4 regions of the Streptomyces sp. NPDC015125 genome follow, and region 4 is predicted to be linked to each of the others. Evidence: riboswitches for the same ligand, from Rfam matches in the RefSeq annotation. Region 4 holds a riboswitch; each other region holds the start of a gene.
The links. Region 4 has a riboswitch for cyclic di-AMP ahead of ACF088_RS34775 (peptidoglycan DD-metalloendopeptidase family protein). Riboswitches for the same ligand answer to the same signal wherever they lie in the genome.
Positions count from the first base shown of each region.

Region 1 (3,436 bases), on a different contig from region 4:
GGTGCGTGCGCTGCGTGAGCCGCCGGTGAGCGCGGCGAGCGGATGCTGCCGGGGCTTGCGGTGCGAGGCCACGGTGGCCGTCACTTCCTTCCCTTGGTGCCCGTGGGCCCGGCGGCGGTCCGTCACGAGGGAACGGACCACCGCCGCACCTCACGGCGGGGCGGCCGACAGGACGCCGGTGGGAGGCCGGCGAGGGCGGGGAGTCGACCGCCTGGAGGAGGACGCTAAGCCTGGGTGTCACGGTGATGAGTCCGCTTGCCCGGGATTGTTCGCTTTCGACCGCGGTCGGCGCGCGGGTGACCATGCCGCCACGGCCGCACGGCCGGGACCGGGCCCGGCCTGACCGAAGCGGCGATTGTGGGCGCCCTGCCGGAAGGGCCGTGCTATGCGGCGGCTACGATCCAGCACTATGGACGTAGTAATCAATCTCTTCGTCGGCCTGCACATCATCGGCATCGCCTCCCTGCTGGGCGGCTTTCTGACCCAGATGAAGGCGATGGGCGCGGGCACCGCCCGCTTTGTGCCGGCGATGCTGCACGGCGCGCTGACGATGCTGGTCACCGGCATCGTGCTGGTCGGCCTCAACCAGGCCGAGGGTCACAGCCTCAACACCGTCAAGCTCGCCATCAAGATGGCCGTTCTGGTGGTCATCCTGGCGCTGGTCTACGTCAAGCGGGACGAGGAGAAGATCGCCCCGCCGCTCTTCGGTGCGGTCGGTGCGCTGACGGTGGCCAACATCTTCATCGCCGTGCTCTGGACCTGAGCGGAACGGCGGGCTCCCCGGAAACAGGGCTTCGGGCGGCGGCGCACAGGCTCCTCCACGGCACACCGCGCGGTCATCGCACTCCTCGTCCGGAGGCGACGGCCGCGCGGTGGCGTGTGGGGGGTGGCCGTGGGGGGTGGTCCGACGGGGGAGCGGGGGCCGGGCCTCAGCCCGGGCGGACGCTCCCGTAGATCGGCATGTAGTAGATCGACTCCTCCCGGACGTTGGCGCCCGGGTGCGGGGCGTGGATCATCTTGCCGCCGCCTATGTACATGCCCACATGGCTGATGTCGTCATAGAAGAAGACCAGGTCACCGGGCTTGAGGTCCTTGGTGGCGACCCGCTGGCCGGTCTTGACCTGGTCCCAGGTGGTCCGCGGCAGTGTGACGCCGGCCGCCTTCCACGCCGCCTGGGTCAGCCCCGAGCAGTCGTAGGAGCTGGGTCCGGTCGCGCCCCATACGTACGGCTTGCCCATCTGGGAGCGGGCGAAGGCGAGCGCCTTCCCGGCCTGGGCGGAGGACGAACCGCCGGTCGAGCCGCCGTTGTCGGCGCCGCCACCGGTCTGACCGCCGGACGGGCCGCCCCCGTCGTGCTGCCGCTGGCGCTCGCGCTCCTGCTGCTTGCGGGCCTCCTCCTCGGCCTTGCGCTTGGCCGCCGCCTCCTTCTGGCGCTCCAGTTCCGCCAGCCGCGCCTTCTCCTGTGCGGTCAGCTCGGACAGCAGCTGCCGGGCCTCGGCCAGCTTCTGCTGGACGGACTGCTTGGACTCCTTGAGCGCGGCCTGCGACGTCTGCAGCCGCTCCAGGTCGTGGGTGGCCTCCGCCCGCTGCCGGGCGGCCGCGGCCTGCTGCTCCTGGTAGTCGGAGACAGCCTCCTTCTGTCGCCCGGTCAGCCGCTCCATGAGGTGGCTGCGGTCGAAGAACTGCTGCGGGTCCTTGGCGAGCATCAGCTGTGCCGTCGGGTTCATGCCGCCGCTGCGGTACTGCGCCGCGGCGAAGGTGCCCAGCCGCCGCCGGGCCTCGTTCATCTTCTCGGCCCGCTCGGCAGCGGCGTCGAGCAGCCCGTCGACGCGGTCGCGCTGGTCGTCGGCGTGCTCCTTGGCGGCGTTGTACTTCTGGGTGGCCACCTCGGCCTGGTGGTAGAGGCCGTCGACCTTCTGCTTGACCTCTTCGATGCTGGGCTTGGGCGCCCGGGGGGCCGCGTCGGCGGACTGCGAGAGCAGCGTGGCCGAGGCGAGGGCGGCGGTGGTGAGCCCGACCGCCGTACGGCGTCCTCCGGGTGAGGTGAGAATGCTGGTGCGCGGCTTGCGATGCGACGCCAAGGCCGGCGACTCCTTCCGTGGACCGCCTACCGGGTTAGCTGTCGGGTTCGGGCGGTGTCGCTGACGGAAGGCTTGCCCTACGGTCCGGATGTCCGCTGGCGACGGCTGTCCGGATCGATTCACCCCGGTGGTGCTGGTGGGTCCCCGGCTCCGGGTGCCTGAGGCAGGGCCGGACTCGGCGTGGGCGGCCCGTGCGGACGCTGTCGTCCACGGGGAGGCGGGCTGCCTGAGCGAGGACGTTAGCCAACTCGTGTGGCTCCTGTGAAGGCTGATGTTCGATATGCCCGAAACCTTTTTGTGACCTGAACGCGATGCGGGGGTTGTTGTGGCAGATGTCTGATTCGGGTAGACGAGCCGCCGACCGATCTGTGCCGACCCCGGCCCCCTGACCTGCCGCGGTGCCACGGCCGCTCCGAAAGCGGGCCGCGATCGGCTACTGGGCCGCGGGCTGTCAGTGCGGCGGCCTAGACTCGGTGGGCGATGAGCAGCCTCTTTGACGACAGCTTCCTGGCGGACCTCGGCCACAAGGGAGAGGAGGAGCACCCTCCCCCTCCCGAGGACGAGCACGGCCCGGCCCCGGAGGAGATCCCCGCCGACCTCTTCGGCGGGAAGTTCGACGCGCCTCCGCCCAGAGAGGCGTACTACCGCGACGGCGCCGCCCGTCCCGCCCTCGACCCGGCGACGCTGCTGGAGGGGCTCAACGACGAGCAGAAGGCCGCCGTGGTGCACACCGGCGGCCCGCTGCTGATCGTCGCCGGTGCCGGCTCCGGCAAGACCCGGGTGCTGACCCACCGCATCGCGCATCTGCTCGCCGAGCGCCATGTCCACCCCGGCCAGATCCTCGCGATCACGTTCACGAACAAGGCCGCCGGCGAGATGAAGGAGCGCGTCGAGGAGCTCGTCGGCCCGCGCGCCAACGCCATGTGGGTCTCCACCTTCCACAGCGCCTGCGTCCGCATCCTGCGCCGCGAGTCCAAGAAGCTGGGCTTCACCTCCTCCTTCTCGATCTACGACGCCGCCGACTCCAAGCGCCTGATGGCCCTGGTCTGCCGCGATCTGGACCTGGACCCCAAGCGCTACCCGCCCAAGTCCTTCAGCGCGAAGATCTCCAACCTCAAGAACGAGCTCATCGACGAGGAGACCTTCGCAGGGACGGCTGCCGATGGTTTCGAGAAGACCTTGGCCGAGGCGTATGCCATGTACCAGGCCCGGCTGCGCGAGGCCAACGCCCTGGACTTCGACGACATCATCATGACGACGGTCAATCTGCTCCAGGCCTTCCCGGATGTCGCCGAGCACTACCGCCGCCGCTTCCGCCACGTCCTCGTCGACGAGTACCAGGACACCAACCACGC
Region 1 covers NZ_JBIBVF010000001.1:1,083,553-1,086,988, reverse strand. Annotated here, with positions in the region: gene ACF088_RS04765 (NlpC/P60 family protein) at 1-84, opposite strand, end outside; gene ACF088_RS04760 (hypothetical protein) at 410-763, shown strand; gene ACF088_RS04755 (NlpC/P60 family protein) at 930-2,081, opposite strand; cyclic di-AMP (ydaO/yuaA leader) riboswitch at 2,089-2,272, opposite strand; gene pcrA (DNA helicase PcrA) at 2,562-3,436, shown strand, end outside.
Region 1: it holds a riboswitch for cyclic di-AMP, as region 4 does, so the genes downstream of both, ACF088_RS04755 (NlpC/P60 family protein) here and ACF088_RS34775 (peptidoglycan DD-metalloendopeptidase family protein) in region 4, are expected to answer to the same signal.

Region 2 (3,436 bases), on a different contig from region 4:
TGCGGCGCCACCCTGGACGCGCACGCCGACCACCCCGGCGTACGGGTCTCCCTCGAGGTGCCGGCGTCCCGGCTGCCGCGTGCGCTCGGTCTGCTCGCCGACGCGCTGCGCGCGCCCGCCTTCCCGGAGAGCGAGGTCGAGCGGCTGGTGCGCAACCGTCTCGACGAGATCCCGCACGAGCTCGCCAACCCGGCCCGGCGTGCGGCGATGGCACTGTCCAAGGAGCTCTTCCCGGCCACGTCCCGTATGTCACGGCCGCGCCAGGGCACCGAGGAGACCGTCGGACGCGTCGACGCCGCGGCCGTCCGCGCCTTCTACGACGCCCACGTACGGCCCGCCACGGCCACTGCCGTCATCGTCGGTGACTTCACCGGGGTCGACCTGGACGCCGCGCTCGCCGAGACGCTCGGCGCGTGGAGCGGCTCGACGGCCGAGCCGCTGAAGGCCTCGCCGATCGTCGGCGACGACACCGGCCGTGTGGTGATCGTGGACCGCCCCGGCGCCGTCCAGACGCAGCTGCTCATCGGGCGTATCGGTGCCGACCGGCACGACCGGGTGTGGCCCGCACAGGTCCTCGGCACGTACTGCCTGGGCGGCACCCTCACCTCCCGTCTGGACCGTGTTCTGCGCGAGGAGAAGGGTTACACCTACGGGGTGCGCGCCTTCGGCCAGGTGCTTCGCTCCACCGCTCCCACGTCCCCCGAGGGGGCCACGGGTGCCTCGCTGCTCGCCATCAGCGGGTCGGTCGACACCGCCTCCACCGTCCCGGCGCTCGACGACCTGTGGAACGTGCTGCGCACCCTTGCGGCAGAGGGGCTGACGGACGACGAGCGGGACGTCGCCGTACAGAACCTCGTCGGGGTCGCGCCGCTGAAGTACGAGACCGCGGCAGCCGTCGCGGGCACCCTCGCCGATCAGGTCGAGCAGCACCTGCCGGACGACTTCCAGGCGCAGTTGTACGTCCGCCTCGCGGAGACCGGCACGGTCGAGGCGACTGCGGCGGCCGTCAACGCCTTCCCCGTGGACCGGCTGGTGACGGTCCTGGTGGGCGATGCGGCGCAGATCGCCGAGCCCGTCAAGGCGCTGGGCATCGGTGAGGTGACGGTCGTCAGCGGCTAATTTCCTCATGTGACGGAAGGTCACATATCGACAAAGCAACTCCCGTGGCGATGGTCTGCCGCGGGAGTTGCCGTATGTCCGGTTTGTTGCGGCCGGCGCCTCGGTTCTTGTGGCATCCCGCACAAAAAAGCGGTTCTGTTTGCCGATTGAAAGTTGCCCCGTTTAGCGTCGGTCCGGCTGTTCGTCACAAGTCCGCCACAACCGTGGCACCGGACAGTCATCGCCGAGTCCCCGTACGGCGCGAGCCAGGGGAGCCGGGGACCCAGAGTCCCTTGGGGTGAATCGGACTCCCCTCCGGAGGAGCCCGTAGGAGACCTTCCTGCTCCGAACCCGTCAGCTAACCCGGTAGGCGAGAAGGAGGGAAAGGACAAGCCAGTACATGGCGTTCATCCGTGCCACCGGGAAGCACCGTCGTACGAGCCGCCCCGTTCGGACGACCCGCAACATCGCCGGCATAGCCACCCTCGCGGCCGGCGGTGTGGTCGCCTCCGTGGCCTCGCCGGCGCTGGCGGCCACGGACGAGGCCCGCACCCACGACACCGGTCTGCAGCAGGCCGTCGTGCTCGGTGACGAGCTCGCCAACCACGTCGCGGCCCAGGCCGACGCGCAGCAGGCCGAAGCGGAGGCCGCGGCGGCGAAGGCGAAGGCCGAGGCCGTGGCCAAGAAGCAGGCCGAGGAGGCCAAGCGGCGCGTCGAGGCCGCGCGCAAGGCCAAGGAGCGCGCCGCCCGCGAGGCGGAGCGCAAGCGCCTCAACACCTTCGTAGCCCCCGTGGCGGACTCCTACGTGTCCACCTCGTACAAGGCCTCCAGCGGCCTGTGGTCCTCGGGCAGCCACACCGGCATCGACTTCCACGCAGCCTCCGGCACCTCCGTTCACGCCGTCGGCACGGGCACCGTCGTCGAGGCAGGCTGGGGCGGCTCGTACGGCAACAACATCGTGATCAAGATGAGCGACGGTACGTACACCCAGTACGGTCACCTCTCGTCGCTCGGCGTCTCGGTCGGCCAGCACGTCACCCCGGGCCAGCAGATCGGCCTCTCCGGTGCCACCGGCAACGCCACCGGCCCGCATCTGCACTTCGAGGCCCGTACCGGCGCCGACTACGGCTCGGACATCGACCCGGTCGCGTACCTGCGCTCGCACGGCGTCAACGTCTGATCTCCCGCCCCGTCCGGTTGCGCGCCTCCAGGGGCCCGCGCCGCACGAGCATCCGCCCGAAGCCCCGGCTCCACGGCCGGGGCTTCGGCGTATCCGGCGCCGCGGTCGGTGTGCAGGGGATACGCCGCGCCCCCGCCAACTTCCGGCCAAAAAATTTCCATGAATAACCGGAGTCCGCCGGAAAGGCGTTCCGGTCGAATAGAGTCACGGAAAAGTCGCCGACCGGCGGCGTTTCCAGGGGATTACGGCGGAGGCACGGAAGATGCGAGGCCATATTTCCGCTCATGCGGTGTGCACGGCGATTCGCGATGACATCGTCTCCGGTGCGCTGGCGCCGGGGAGCCGGCTGATCGAAGAAATCCTTGCGGCCCGGTACGGCGTCTCCAGGGTGCCGGTCCGTGAAGCGCTGCGGACCCTGCAGTCCGAAGGGTTTGTCACCACCCGCCACCACGCGGGCGCCTGCGTCGCCGAGCTCACCGACCAGGAGGCCGCCGATCTCCTCGACGTCCGCGCCCTGTTGGAGCCGCTGGGCGCCGCCCGCGCGGCCGCCCGCCGTAGCCCGGCCCACCTCAAAGTGCTCCGCGGCCTGGTACGGCTCGGCCGAGAGCGGGCCCGTCACGGCAGTCCAGCGGATCTGCGCCAACTGGACGGATGGTTCCACGAGACGCTGGCCCAGGCGGCCGGCAGCCCCAGTCTGACGGCGCTGCTGACCCAGCTGCGGCGCAAGATCGAGTGGGTGTACATCGTGGAACTGCCCGCCCGTACAGGGGAGTCGTGGGACGAACACGGTGCGGTCCTGGACGCGGTGGCCCGGGGGGATGCGGAACGGGCCCGCGCCCTGATGGCGGCTCATGTCGAGCGCTCCCTCCCGGTGTACCGGCTCCGTCGCCCCGCCAAGGCAGAGGTGAGGGATCCGAAACCGCCCGTCAACACGGCCCGCGCCCGCCCTTAACAATCGCCCCGTATACAAAGAAGTGCGGAATGGGCTTCGGGGTACGGGATTGCGTTTTCGTCCCCGCCCACCTTCCGTGTGTATTTGTGCTGCCATACGCGCTGTCATATGTGCGGCACCGGAGGCATGGAATAGCGCCCGCTTCTTTGCGTCCTCGATATCAAGGCACCGTTTTTGATATCGGGGCATCCGGGTATCCGGAAATT
Region 2 covers NZ_JBIBVF010000021.1:120,022-123,457, forward strand. Annotated here, with positions in the region: gene ACF088_RS32255 (M16 family metallopeptidase) at 1-1,119, shown strand, start outside; cyclic di-AMP (ydaO/yuaA leader) riboswitch at 1,331-1,486, shown strand; gene ACF088_RS32260 (M23 family metallopeptidase) at 1,499-2,278, shown strand; gene ACF088_RS32265 (GntR family transcriptional regulator) at 2,541-3,230, shown strand.
Region 2: it holds a riboswitch for cyclic di-AMP, as region 4 does, so the genes downstream of both, ACF088_RS32260 (M23 family metallopeptidase) here and ACF088_RS34775 (peptidoglycan DD-metalloendopeptidase family protein) in region 4, are expected to answer to the same signal.

Region 3 (3,436 bases), on a different contig from region 4:
AGCTCGGCAAGCGGCAGTCGTCCGGAGCCCGCCGACAGGGCATGACCGGGCGCCGTGACCAGCACCAGCTCCTCGGTCAGCAACGGCTCCAGACGCACTCCCTCCGGCGCCGGCATCGCCTCGCCCGGCACATACTCGTGCGTCAGCGCCAGATCGACCTCACCCAGCGCCACCGCCGCGCTCGCCTGCGGCGGGACGTACTCCGTCACGCTCAGCTCCACATCGGGGTGCGCCCGCCGGAACGCGCTGAGCGCGGGCGGCAGCAGATGGGTGCCGGCGGTCATGAACGTCCCGACCCGCAGCCGCCCGCCGGACAGCCCCGCCAGCCGGGACAGCTCGTGCCGCGCCTGATCCAGTTCGTCGAGGACCCGCCGGGCCCGTACGAGCAGCAGCTCACCGGCCGCCGTCAGCCGTGCACCCCGATGGTGGCGCACCAGCAGGGCCGCTCCGGTCTCCCGCTCCAGTTTGGCGAGCTGCTGCGAGAGCGCCGGAGCGGTGTAGCCCAGCCGGGCGGCGGCCCGGGTGATCGAACCGGCCTCCGCCACCGCTACCAGGGCGGCCAGCCGGGTGGGGTCGTACATAAGAATCTCTTTAGGCTCACCAAGAACATTGCCAATAGCCATTAAAGCCTCTGACCGGCGAAGCTGCTCTTATGGACGGACAGCTGATCGCCTTCACCGGAGTCGCCGCGGGCATGGTCGCCATGCCGGGCGCGGATTTTGCGGTCGTGGTGCGCAATGCGCTCGACTCTCGCCGGGCGGGGGTGGCGGCCGCCGTCGGCGTCGCGGGCGGGCTGCTGGTGCACACCGCCCTGGCGGTGGCCGGTCTCGCGGCGGTGCTGGTCGCCGTGCCCGCACTCTTCGGCGCGGTCCAACTCCTGGGCGGCGGCTATCTGTTGTACCTCGGTGCCCGCGCCCTGACCGCGGCTGCCCGGCGTCCGGCGGCCACCACGGACGGCACGGCCCGCACGGCGGCGGACGCACCGGCCGACGGCCGCCCGCCCGCCGCTCGCCCGGGCGCTGCGCAGAGTCTGCGCCAGGGGTTCTTGACCAATGCCCTCAACCCCAAGGCGCCCGTCCTCTTTCTCAGCCTGCTCCCGCAGTTCGTTCCGGCGGGAGCGCCCGCACTGCCCCGTACGCTGCTGCTCGCCACGATGGTCGTCGCCATGGGGCTGGTGTGGTTCCCCGCCGTCGCGCTGCTGGTCGACCGGCTGGGCGTCTGGTTGCGCCGCCCCTCGGTGGCCCGGGCCCTGGAAGCCACCACCGGTGCGCTGCTCACGGCTCTGGGAGGCATCCTGCTCGTCGAGCTGGCGGTGTCCTGAGGGCGGTGCACCCAGGGCTGTTCCACGGGGGTGTGGCGGGCAAGGACCCGGCGACCGGCAGGGGGCAGGACGGCCCCGCGCCCCGCGGCGAGGGCCGGGGCGGCAGCGTCACCGATCCATCCGCGGGCGGGCCGTTCCCACGGCGGGCAATGCCCACGGCGGGCAATGCCCTCGGTGGGCATTCCCCACCGAGGCGGACGCGGCAGCCCGCTGCGTGGCGAAGCGAGCCCGGTCAAATCGGCCGTACACCCTGGCAATTGACCGATCGTGAGAGGACTGCCCAGGGTCAGCCCACCCGCCCGTACCAGACCGAACGGCTCCAGATCCGTTCCAGCCGCACCACGCTCCCGGCCTTGGGCGCATGCCACATCCGGCCCCGGCCCGCGTAGATGCCGACGTGGTAAATGCCGCTGCGCGAATGGAAGAAGACCAGATCGCCGCTTCGGCGCGCGCCGGCCGGGATGTGCCGGGTGCGGCCGTACTGCGCGGCGGCGGTGCGTGGCAGCAGCCGGCCGGCGCGTTTGAACGAGTACAGCATCAGCCCCGAACAGTCGAAGGCGTGCGGGCCCTGGGCGCCGTACCGGTAGGGGGCTCCGCTCTTGGAAGCCGCGATCCGCAGCGCATGCGCGGACACGGATGCGGCTTCGGCATTCCCGGCCGCTCCTGGAGCGACGCTGGTCCCGCCGAGCGTGACCAGCGTCAGAGCGGTGACGGTGCCGGCGCGCGCCAGCAGATTCGGCGTATGCATGCGCATGGTCATGCGCAAACCCTTCGTCAGCCGCCTGCGAAGGAAGACCTGTCGGGTTCGGGCAGGCGAAGATGCCCGGCCGTGCGTACGGCTTCACCCCAAGGAGCCCTCGGCCGTGTAGGCCGGGACCCCGTCCTGCTCGGGTCCTCCGCTCCCGCCGGTCCACGTCGTCGACCGGACGTCCGGCACGGCGGCGGGATTAGGCGCCCGTCCGGACCGCCCCGTCGCTGTGGCGGGGTCTTGTCGTCGAAGGGATCGTCACGCACCTGGCACCCGAATTCCGAGCTGAAAATGCCGTATGTGAGATGGGTCACAATTGACCCGAATGGTTAGATTTGTTCCCTCAGGTGCCGCGGCGCGGGGTGTTGCACCCCGCGGACCAGGGGCGAAACATCCGGGACCGCAGGAAATGTGCCCGCACCGCGCAATTCGTCGCCTCCTCAGATCGGGTGCGGACGCTACGCCGTCTGCGCAGCCGCTGCGCGTGTGCCGGGTCAGATTTCCTCGGGTGGCGGCATCGCCACCAGCCCGGCCCGGCGCTCGCCGTCCAGCACCCGCAGGGCCCGGGTCAGCGTCGCGCAGTGCAGTTCGCTCTCGCCCCGGCTGTGCATCAGCGTCAGTGCGTCCCGTAGCCGGGTCGCCTTGCCGACCAGCGCCTGGGCGGCCCGCAGCCCGCTGTAGGTGCCACCGCAGCGGGCCGGGTTGATCCGGCCGAGCAGGTCGAGCACCTCCAGGTAGCTGTCGACGAGTTCACCCTCCGCGCGGGTCAGTGCGGGCAGCGGCGGCGGTTCGGGCGGCAGCATCGGGCTCACCGCGCCACGGGCTGGAGCGCCGACGGCTTGCGGTTGCGGGTGATCTGGTCGATCAGGCCGTACTCCTGGGCGGCTCGGGAGTCGAAGATCTTGTCGCGCTCGATATCGGTGGCGATCCGCTCCCGGGTCTGCCCGGTGTGCTTCGCCAGCATCTCTTCCAGTACGTCGCGGGTGCGCAGCATTTCCTTCGCCTGGATCTGCAGGTCGCTGGCCTGCCCCTGGACGGGTTCGCTGAACGACGGCTGATGGATCAGGACCCGGGCGCCGGGCAGCGCCAGCCGCTTTCCGGGTGTGCCGGCGGCCAGCAGTACCGCGGCGGAGGAGGCGGCCTGCCCCAGGCAGACGGTCTCCACGTCGCACGACACGAAGTGCATCGTGTCGTAGATGGCGGTCATCGCGGTGAAGGAGCCGCCGGGGGAGTTGATGTAGAGCGAGATGTCCTGCTCGGGCGCGGCGTGTTCGAGGTGGATGAACTGCGCCATCACGTCATTGGCGGAGGCGTCGTCGATCGGGGTGCCCAGGAAGATGATGCGCTCGCCGAGCAGCTTGGAATAC
Region 3 covers NZ_JBIBVF010000002.1:457,790-461,225, forward strand. Annotated here, with positions in the region: gene ACF088_RS07060 (LysR family transcriptional regulator) at 1-581, opposite strand, end outside; gene ACF088_RS07065 (LysE family translocator) at 653-1,321, shown strand; gene ACF088_RS07070 (C40 family peptidase) at 1,608-2,081, opposite strand; cyclic di-AMP (ydaO/yuaA leader) riboswitch at 2,086-2,285, opposite strand; gene ACF088_RS07075 (hypothetical protein) at 2,564-2,872, opposite strand; gene ACF088_RS07080 (ATP-dependent Clp protease proteolytic subunit) at 2,878-3,436, opposite strand, start outside.
Region 3: it holds a riboswitch for cyclic di-AMP, as region 4 does, so the genes downstream of both, ACF088_RS07070 (C40 family peptidase) here and ACF088_RS34775 (peptidoglycan DD-metalloendopeptidase family protein) in region 4, are expected to answer to the same signal.

Region 4 (3,436 bases):
GCCATCCGTCCCCGCTGCTGCTCACCCTGGACGGCGGGCTGCGTGAGCTGGTGCCCGCGGTGCCGGCGCTGCCGCTGGGCATGAGCGAGGTGGCGAGCTGGCCGGACCGGTCGGACGAGACGTTCTTCCCGGCCGGCGCCCTGCTGCTGTTCTTCACCGACGGGGTGACCGAGGCCAGGGACCTGCTGGGCCGCTTCTACCAACCGGCGAGCAGACTGCGCGGCCGGCGCTTCCCGGGGCCGGACGCCCTCCTGGACACCCTCGTCGAGGATGTCGCGCGGCATACGGGCGGCGCACCGGCCGACGATATGGCCCTGTTGGCGGTGCAGCGGCCGATGAGGGCGTAGGGGGCGCAGGGGGCGTAGGCCTCTGGCACGTCCTCCTCGATCACGGGGGCGGCGCTCAGGCCCCTGGCACGGCTCGTCATGCCCTCTCCGGCAGCACGTCCTCCGCCCCCGGGAGCCGGTGCAGGCTTTCGCCGCGCGGACCGGTGAGCGCGACCGGACGCTCGTCCAGGGCAAGGGTCAGCAGCGCGTCATCCGGGCGCGGCGAACGGTGCGCCGGCGCGGAGATCCAGGGCAGGACGGAGTGGTGCTCGTGGGAGATCCAGTGTCCGCCGCCGGGCCGTCCGCGCAGCAGCGACCGTACGAGATGCGCGAACTCCTCGCGGCGGGCGGGCGCGAGGCAGGCCAGCGCGGCGCTGTGAAAGATGACCAGCGTCGCCTCGGGTGGTGCCTCGGCGGCGAGCGCGGGCAGCTCGTGGAGCAGATCGCCGCGCACGAGTCGTGGCCGCGGCGCCGGCCGCACCGCCTCGACGGCCGCGGACAGCCGCGCCGCCCGCTCCTCGTCGCCCGGCCAAACGAGCGCCTGCAGCCAGCGCAGATCGTCCGGTTCGTCGGCCGGGTCGAGCGGATCGAGGCCGATACCGGCCCGCCAGGCGATCCGCGGCATCCGGTCCCGGCCGGGCAGCTCGTCGGCCGTCCACTCCGTACGGCACTCCAGCACCAGCGGACTCTCCGGCGCCCCTGCCTCTGCCTCGGTGAGAAGGGTGCCGCCTCGGAGGGGGCCGCCCGCGCACTCTCCCCCGTCGTCCTCGTACCGGTGCAGGTAGCGGTAGCGGTAGCGGTCGGGATGCAGACACAGGCCCGCCGACGTGCCGACCTCCAGCAGTGCCAGCGGCTGCGGCAGGCGGGCGAGCAGCGGCAGCAGCGTCGCGCAGTGGGCCGGCTCATCGGTCCGCGACGAGCGCTGCATGATCACCGCACGCACCTCGTCCCAGTGCCGTACCGTCCACTCGCGCCAGCGGCCGTACGCCATGTCGCCGCGCGGTCCCAGCTCGGCGTGCGGGCCGTCGAGATAGCGGACGGCGGCGAGCAGAAGGTCCGGCTGCTGAGCGCCGCCGGCCGGCAGCGACCCCGACAGCAGATCGCAGAACTCCGGGTCCTGGCTGATTCGCGCGCTCAGCTCTTCATGCGCCGCGGACCGCCCCCGCGCTTGACGCCAGGAGAACTCCCGGTACCGCTCCGCCAACCCCCAGGTGCCGACAACGGCGCGCTCGACGTGACGGGTGTTCCCGGTGTTCCCGACGTTGACGGCCATGATCCGACGTTACTGCTCTCACGTTCCGTGACCGAGGGGCACCCCTCCGCATAACGACTGGTGCACAATCGCCGCGAGATCGTTTAGGAGTGGACGGTCAACTCGCCCGGTTTGTGGCCGTACTGGACGAAAAAGTCCACGCCAAAGCTCTTGCGAAGCCGCTACGAAATCCCGGGAAGGCTTGGAATTCGACTGCGATCTCTATTACTGTCCGATAACGCAGCGCGGTCGTCCCAGCCGTCGCAAGAGGCGGCACCGCGCGCCGACGCCGAATCCCGCACGCGCTTTTCACGCACCTCCAGCACCTCGAACTGCACCAAGGGAACCGGGGAACCACTTCCTTGGGGTGAATCGGACGCTCTCCGCCAGCGGGCGCCCGTAGGAGACCTTCCTGCTCCGAACCCGTCAGCTAACCCGGTAGGCGAGAAGGAAGGAAAGGAGAGCGCCCCCGTGGCGTCCAACAGGCCTGCCCCCGAGGGTCCGTCCGCCTACGACCTCGATGACCGAGGTGCCTTCCCGGGCCCCGGTGATGCGGACAACATCAACGACGGACCGTGGGAGGAATGGAATCCCACCGAGGATTCCGTCCGCTCGGTCCGCGGCAAGCACCGGGTGGCCAAGCAGCGTGGCGGCGGACTCGCCCGCGGTGGCACGGTCCTGGGCGTCGGCGTCATCGCGGCGGTCGGTGCCGGCGGCATGGCCACGGCCGAGGGCCGCCCCCCGGTGGCGATCTCGATGCCCGACGTCGGCGGAATGGCCGACGACCTCGCCGACAAGCTGCCGGACGCCAAGTCGCTTCCCGGCGTCGGTGATCTCATATCGGACGAGGGCACGGACTCGGACGAGGGCACGGACTCGGGCGCGGCTTCGGATGCGGGCACGGCTTCGGCCTCGGACTCGGGCGTGGGCACGGCCTCGGACTCGGGTGCGGGCACGGCCTCGGACTCGGGTGCGGACGCCGGCGAGGCACTGCGCAGCCGCATCCTCCAGCAGGCCGACGCGCAGCAGGGCGCCGCCGACCAGGAGGCCCGCGAGGCCGCCGAACACACCGCCTTCCAGACGGCCGCGAAGGCAGCCGACGCCCACCAGAAGTCGGCCGAAAAGGCCGCAGCAGCCAAGAAGGCGGCGGAGTTGGAGGCCAAGCGCGAGGCCGAAGCAGCGGCCCGTCAGAAGGCGGAGGCCGCCCGCCTCGCCAAGCTGGCGAAGAACTTCATCGCTCCCGTCTCCTCGTTCACCCTCACCGCGAGTTTCGGCCAGGCCGGCGACCGCTGGGCGGCGGACCACACCGGACAGGACTTCGCCGCGCCGACCGGCACCCCCGTCAAGGCCGTGCACTCCGGCACCATCACCCAGGCCGGCTGGGCCGGCTCGTACGGCTACCGCATCGTCCTCACCCTCGACGACGGCACCGAACTCTGGTTCTGCCATCTGTCCTCGATGGTGAAGACCTCCGGCAAGGTCAACACAGGCGATGTCATCGGCCGCGTCGGCGCCACCGGCAATGTCACCGGCCCGCACCTCCACCTGGAGGTGCGCCCCGACGGCGGCGATCCGATAGACCCCATGCCGTGGCTGCGCGATCACGGCATCAAGGTGTGACGCATGGTCTTCAGCTTGTGACGCGCGGCCTTGACGCGCGAGGCACGGCCGGCGGCCTCAATGGGCGTATGTAGGACGGAAGTTGGCTTCCGAGGGGTGTCCGGGGGCGTCGCGGGGCGCCGGGAGCGTCGGGGGGAGCGGAAGGAATAACTCCGCTCCCCTCGACGTTGCCACCACACATGACTGCGACACACACCCCCCGAAATCGTCAGTCCCTCGGCTCGCTCTCCGTCTCCCC
Region 4 covers NZ_JBIBVF010000025.1:23,122-26,557, reverse strand. Annotated here, with positions in the region: gene ACF088_RS34785 (PP2C family protein-serine/threonine phosphatase) at 1-347, shown strand, start outside; gene ACF088_RS34780 (DUF2332 family protein) at 424-1,599, opposite strand; cyclic di-AMP (ydaO/yuaA leader) riboswitch at 1,883-2,038, shown strand; gene ACF088_RS34775 (peptidoglycan DD-metalloendopeptidase family protein) at 2,050-3,198, shown strand; gene ACF088_RS34770 (aldo/keto reductase) at 3,378-3,436, shown strand, end outside.